2 regions of the Variovorax sp. RA8 genome follow, and region 2 is predicted to be linked to the other one. Evidence: riboswitches for the same ligand, from Rfam matches in the RefSeq annotation. Region 2 holds a riboswitch; the other holds the start of a gene.
What was found. Region 2 has a riboswitch for glycine ahead of gcvT (glycine cleavage system aminomethyltransferase GcvT). Riboswitches for the same ligand answer to the same signal wherever they lie in the genome.
Positions count from the first base shown of each region.

Region 1 (3,400 bases), 2.4 Mb from region 2:
CGATGCGCGCGATCGCGTGGCCCGAGCCGCAGGCATGGGTCCATCCCAGCGTGCCGTGGCCGGTGTTGAGAAACAGGTTGGGCAGGCGCGTCCGGCCGATCAGCGGCACGTTGCTCGGCGTGGCGGGGCGCAGGCCGGTCCAGAACTGCGCCCGTGTGGTGTCGCCAGCGCCGGGGAAGAGTTCTTCCACGCGCCGCACGATGGCTTCGCAGCGCACGCGGTTGAGGTCGCGGTCGTAGCCGTTGAGTTCGGCCGTGCCTGCAATGCGCAGCCGGTCGCCGCTTTCCGAGGTGTAGCGCGAGAAGACGAGCTTGTATTCGTCGTCGGTCAGCGAGACCTGGTGCGCCTTCGAGGCGTCCTTCACCGGCAGCGTGACCGAGTAGCCCTTGGCCGGGTAGATCGGCAACCGGATGCCGAGCGGCGCGGCATGGAGCGGGGACAGCGAGCCCATCGCCAGCACCACGGCATCGCCGCGGATGCGCTGGAATCGGCCCTCGCTATCGGTGGCTTCGACATGGTCGATGCGCCCGCCCGCTTCGCGCAGCGCGGTGACGGTGTGGCTCATGAGGAACTGCACGCCGTCGGCCACGGCCAGCGCGACCAGTTCCCGCGCGAAGCGGTTGGCATCGCCGGACTCGTCCTCGGCCGTGTAGGTGGCGCCGGCCAGCCGCGGCCGGATGTGGGCCAGAGCCGGCTCGATGCGGACTGCTTCGTCGGCCGAAACCACGCGGCGCTCGCAACCCAGGGCCCGCATCTGCTCGGCCGGCTTCAGGGCGGCGTCGAATTCTTTCTGCGTCGTGTAGAAGTGCAGGATGCCCTGGGTGCGCTGGTCGTATTGCAGTCCCTTGTCGCGGCGCAGCTGCTGCAGCAGCTCGCGACTGTAGGTCCCCAGGCGCACGATCTGCTCGATGTTGCGCTGGGTGCGCGCAGGCGTGCACTCGCGCAGGAAGGCCAGGCCCCAGAGCCACTGGCGCAGGTCGGCGCGCAGGCGGAAGAGCAGCGGCGCATCTTCCTTGCCCAGCCATTGCAGCAGTTTGAGCGGTGCACCAGGATTGGCCCAGGGCTCGGCATGGCTGACCGAGATCTGGCCGCCGTTGGCGAAGCTGGTTTCGGCGGCTGGCGTGGCCTGCCGGTCGATCACGGTCACTTCGTGGCCGAGTTGGCGGAGGTAGTAGGCCGAGGTGACGCCGAGCAGGCCGGCGCCGAGAACGATCACGCGCATTGCAGGAACCTTTCAGGTTGCAGCGCTCGGACGTGGGGAAGGCAACGGCAGCTTGTGAAGAAAGAGAAAGCAACCGGCGCACGCGTCCGAGTTGCCGCTCCCCCTGTCCTCGGTACCTGAGAGATTCATCCGCTGCGCCCGCAGCGGATTTGCTCCTTCGGTGCATCGCGCGTGGCGCGATGGCTCTCCAGACGGCTCTGACAGTTGGTGCAGTACAGGCTCATCGTTGCGAGCCGACCTGAGCGTTTATGGGAGTTTGCGCCTTCGGTGGGGCCGTCTTGACGTCGACCCGCTCTCCTGCAGTGCTGCGGATTGTAGGTGGCCCTTTGCGCCCTACCAAGCGCAGCCTGCTACAAGCGGCGGAAGGCGAACTCCAGTTCCGGTCGCAGGCCGCTCACGATGCGCGCGATGGACTTGCCGGCGCCGCAGGCGTTGATCCAGCCGCGCGCGCCCGGCGCGGAGTTGAGGAAGAGATTGCGCAGTCGGGTCTTGCCGATGGTCGGCAGGCCGCTCCTGCTCACCGCGTGCAGGGCCGTCTCGAAGCCGGCCTGGCCGGCGTCCACGGCGCCCGGCAGCATCTTCTCGACCCGGAGCAGCATCGCTTCGAAGCACTCCGGGTCGGACTCGCTCCCGGCGCCGGCCTTGGCGTGCACGGTCGTAGACACCCGCAGGCAGTCGCCGGCCGGTGTCTCGACGCGGCGAATGCGCAGCCGGCCCTGCCAATCGCGCAGCGCCATGCGCGGAGCGCGCGCCGGATCCTTGATCGGCAGGGTGAGGATGTGTTCGCGCATGAAGCGCAGCGGCATCGCGATCCCCAACTGCTCGGCATGCGTCACGCTGGAGGCGCCCAGCGCCAGGACATAAGCCTGGGCCTGCAGCCTGACGGGGCGGCCATGGGCGTCCAGCGCCTTCACATGGTCGATGCGGCCGGCGCCCTCGTGCAGCGAGAGCACCTGGTGCCGCGTCAGGAAGCGCACGCCCGCCGCGCGGCACAGGAAGATGAGGCCCGCGGCAAACTGGGCCGGATCGCGCGACGGGTCGTCGAGCGCATGGGCCGCGCCCGCCAGCGCCTCGCGCGCGCCGCTCAGCGCGGGTTCGAGCGCGAGCGCGTCCTCTGCCGAGAGCAGCCGCTCCTCGCAGCCCAGCGCGTCCCAGCGGGGCTGGCGCGCCAGGCGGCCCTCGAAGGCGTTGGCATCCGTGTAGAAGCTCAGCACGCCCGCATTGCGCGCGCCGCCGGACACGCCGACCTCATCGCGCAGGGCGCGCGCGCTGGCGCGGCTGTAGGCACCCAGCCGCACCAGGTGCTCGAGGGGATTGAAGCGGGGCGAGGGGCCGAACGCGTGGTCGAGCCATCGGCCCACGCGACCGCGCAGCTGGCGTCGAAGCGCCTTCCAGCCGGCCTGCGTGGGCCAGGCGAGGGACGACTGCTGGAGAAGCCGGGCGGCATCCGGCGAGAGGCCGGCGGCGGCGAGGCCGCGGGCCTTGGCCCCGGGCGTCGCATGCCGGTCGATCACGGTCACTTCGTGGCCCAGCTGCTGCAGGTAATAGGCCGATGTGACGCCGAGCAGGCCGGCGCCGAGTACGAGCACGCGCATGTCCGAATCCTTATGGGATGGCATGAACGGCGAGCCGCGGCACCCGGTTTGGGAGGCGCCTGGACCCGGGTTCCAGTTTTGCCGCTCCCCCTGTCCTTGGTGCCTGAGAGATTCACCCGCTGCGCTGTCGCAACGGATTTGCTCCTTCGGCGCATCACGCGGGGTGATGACTCTCCAGTCGGCGATTGACGAAGGCAGCAGTGATCGAACCGCGTGGGTCTACCGCTTGGGCGTTCATGGGAGTTTTCGCCGACGGTGGGATGGCGGGCATCCGCTTACCTGCTGCAAGCGGGGATTCTAGCTTGAAACCGGTTTCTTGGACGGTTGTCACGAACGGCGCAGGCGGGTGAACAGCTCGAATTCCCAGTTGCGCATGCCCAGCAGCAGCGTGTAGCCCTCGCGTTCCTTGGGGGAGAGCTTCTGGTCGGTCTGGTGCTGCTGTGCGAAATCCTGCGCCACGCGCTGCAGGCGATCGAGGAAGGCCGGCGCCAGGGACTTGCTGATCGATCCGTGTACCAGCAGCAGGCCCTCGGCCGGCCCGTCGAAACCCCCGCGGTAATAGTCCAGCACCACGTTCTCGCGG
Region 1 covers NZ_LR594662.1:709,224-712,623, forward strand. Annotated here, with positions in the region: gene E5P3_RS03390 (D-amino acid dehydrogenase) at 1-1,222, opposite strand, end outside; glycine riboswitch at 1,316-1,423, opposite strand; glycine riboswitch at 1,428-1,532, opposite strand; gene E5P3_RS03395 (FAD-dependent oxidoreductase) at 1,573-2,817, opposite strand; glycine riboswitch at 2,898-3,005, opposite strand; gene E5P3_RS03400 (helix-turn-helix domain-containing protein) at 3,145-3,400, opposite strand, start outside.
Region 1: another riboswitch for glycine. It lies ahead of E5P3_RS03390 (D-amino acid dehydrogenase); the one in region 2 lies ahead of gcvT (glycine cleavage system aminomethyltransferase GcvT).

Region 2 (3,400 bases):
CCGGCATCCTGATCAGCCTGGCGCTGATGGCGTTCGTCTATCTCTACTGCAAGCTCAAGGGCCTCGGCAAGAACGACGGCGACGGCCGCCTGGGCGTGGGCGTGGCCACCTGGCGAGCGGGCTGGGCGTTGCTGATGCCGGTGATCATCCTCGGCGGCATCTACGGCGGCATCTTCACGCCCACCGAGGCCTCGGCCGTGGCCGTGCTCTACGCGCTCGTCGTCGGCATGCTGATCTACCGCGAGATCAAGCTGCCGCAACTCTATGCGGTGCTGCGCAAGTCGGTGATCTCGTCGTCGGTGATCATGTTCATCATCGCCAACGCAGGGCTGTTCGCCTTCCTGATCACGCGCGCCGGCGTGCCGGAGGCCATCGGCCATTGGCTCGAGGCCGTGCTGCAGTCGCCGGCCATGTTCCTGCTCGGCGTCAACGCGGCGCTCTTCATCATCGGCATGTTCATCGAAACCAGCGCGGCCATCATCGTGCTGGCGCCGATCCTTGCTCCTGTCGCCATGCACTTCGGCATCGACCCGGTGCACTTCGGGCTGGTGATGGTGGTCAACCTGGCGCTGGGCATGATCACGCCGCCCTTCGGCGTCAACCTGTTCGCGGCCTGCACGGTGGCGCGCATCTCGCTGGACCGCATCGTCGGGCACCTGGTGCCCTTCGTGCTGGTGATCCTGGCCTGCCTGATGGTCATCACCTACGTGCCGGGCATTTCGCTGGGGCTGCGCGATCTCGTTTATGCGAAGTAGCCGCGCGGGTGTCCTCGATCCGCGATCGCATCCTGCGCCTGCTGCCGGCGGAGCAGGCCCTGCACCGAGAACAACATGGGGTTACAGCGTGGATCGCGACACGGCGTCTTCGCTGACAAACGACACCCCTTCTTCTTGAATAGGCTCTGAAGGGTTGCAGCCGCTTCTCGCGGCCAGCGCCGCCGTTTGCCGCATTGAAGCGGTAACATCTTGCGCGGCCGCGACCGTTTTCCTTCTCTCCCCTGCACGCATGACAAGCTACGGTTTCGTTCACTTGGAGTTTGGCGATCAGCACCGCGACCGTTCGCTCCAGGTGCTGGAAAAATTGCGAACCCGCCTGGCCCAGGACGGCGACCGCTTCTCGAGTGTGATCGTCGACAACGCCCGTGCCAGGCCAGCCGAAAGCGCGACCGGCATGGCCTCCGAGCAGGGCCTGGTGGTCCCCGGCGACAACAGCAACCGGGAGTTCTCCGGCTGGGACAGCGGCATCGAAACCCTGCTCGCTCGCGGCGAGCAGCCCGACGTCTGGCTGTTCTCGAACGACACGGTCGCCCTCAACCACGCCTGGAGCGAGCGCCGGCTGGAACGCTTCGGCGGCGAGATCCGCAAGCTGGCGCTGCATCCGGGCCCGTGGCTGTTCGGCGAGATCAACGACTTCCCGCGCTCGACCATGACCCCCATGGGGCCGCTGCTCGAATGGGTATCGACCTACTGCTTCGCGATGAACGACACGCTGCGCCATCGGCTCGGCACCCTGTCGCCCGGCAACGCGCTGCTGGATTCGCTGGTCAACGAGCGCTTCGAACCGGGCCGGGGCGTATTCCGCGACCATGTGGGCGAGGCCTATGTCGATTTCGTGTCCGCCTGGCTCATCAGCGACGACGGCCAGGGCGTGCAGAAGAAGCGCCGCTTCAAGTGGGACCACGAATGGCACAAGGCCAACCCGCTCGGGCCCGACAACTTCGAGGACCTGCGCATGAAGGCGCGCTGCTGCCTGTCGGAGCACATGCTGAGCCTGCGCGCCCGGCAACTGGGCGCCGACATCCGCTCGCCCTACGACGCCCGCAATGCACGGGAGCACATCCGGCGCTCCCTGCAGTTCCTCTCGGACAAGCTGTGGGAGAAATTCCTGCTGCGCCGGCTGCGGCTGGAACGGTCGTAGGGCCTGTTTCGTTTTACACTCTTCCGAGTCAGGAGAGAGCTTCGCATCGCGGGGCCGCCGAAGGCGCAGGGCCCATCGAACGAAAGGCCCGAACGCTCAGGCAAAAGGACTGACGAGGCGCCCGTGTTTCCGGGCGTTTCCTTGCTGGAGAGAGGCGGCTTTGCTTGAGTGAAGCCGCCCACCGAAGGAGCAAACCTCGATCGTGGGGCGAATCTCTCAGGTAAAGCGGACAGCAGGGGTGGCCCATGGCTTGAACGCCATGGATCCGGACTGCCCCTGATGGAGAGTGCCTTGGCCTCCGCTTCCGACGATCTGCAAAAGACCCCGCTGTACGACCTGCATGTGGCGCTCGGCGCCCGCATGGTGCCCTTCGCCGGCTATTCGATGCCCGTGCAGTATCCCGCCGGCCTGATGGCCGAGCACAAGCACACGCGCACGGCCGCGGGACTCTTCGACATCTCGCACATGGGCCAGCTGCGCCTGGTCGGGCCCGACGCCGCTGCCGCCCTCGAGACCCTGATGCCGGTCGACGTGATCGGCCTGGCGCCGGGCAAGCAACGCTACGGCCTGCTGCTGAACGACGAGGGCGGCATCCTCGACGACCTGATGTTCTTCAACGAGGGCCACGATTCGATCTTCGTGGTCGTCAACGGCGCCTGCAAGGCCGACGACATCGCGCACATCCAGGCGAAGATCGGCCAGCGCTGCCAGGTGCAGCCCCTGCCCGATCACGCCCTGCTCGCGCTGCAGGGGCCGCAGGCCGCGGCAGTGCTGACGCGCTTGTCACCCGGCATCGAGCGCTTCGTCTTCATGACCGGCGGCGCGGTGCAGATCGACGGCATCGCGGCCTTCGCCACCCGCAGCGGCTACACCGGCGAGGACGGGTTCGAGATCTCGGTCGCCGCCCGCGACGCGGAGGCACTGGCCCGGCTGCTGCTGGCGCAGCCGGAGGTGCAGCCCATCGGCCTGGGGGCACGCAACTCGCTGCGGCTGGAAGCCGGCCTGTGCCTCTACGGCAACGACATCGACACCACCACCACCCCCGTCGAGGCCTCGCTGAACTGGGCGATCCAGAAGGTGCGGCGCAGCGGCGGCGCGCGCGAGGGCGGCTTTCCGGGCGCGGCCCGGGTGCTGGCGCAACTCACGGCCGACACCGGCGCTGCCGGCCATGTCGACCACGAGACGCTCAAGCGCAAGCGCGTCGGCCTGGTGGCGCTGGAGCGCGTGCCGGTGCGCGACGGCACGCTGCTCGAGTCCTTCGAGGGCCTGCCGATCGGCCAGGTGACCAGCGGCCTGCTGGGCCCCACGGTCGACCGGCCCGTCGCGATGGGCTATGTCGCCCTCGCCTACGCCCAGCCCGGCACCCGCCTGCAGGCCATCGTGCGCGGCAAGCCGGTGCCGATGGAGGTCAGCACGCTTCCTTTCGTGCCGGCGCGCTACTACCGTGGCTAGCGCCGCAGCTTCTCTCTTTTCTCTTCCTCCC
Region 2 covers NZ_LR594662.1:3,150,946-3,154,345, reverse strand. Annotated here, with positions in the region: gene E5P3_RS14805 (TRAP transporter large permease) at 1-755, shown strand, start outside; gene E5P3_RS14800 (hypothetical protein) at 1,030-1,917, shown strand; glycine riboswitch at 1,937-2,039, shown strand; glycine riboswitch at 2,052-2,160, shown strand; gene gcvT (glycine cleavage system aminomethyltransferase GcvT) at 2,197-3,369, shown strand.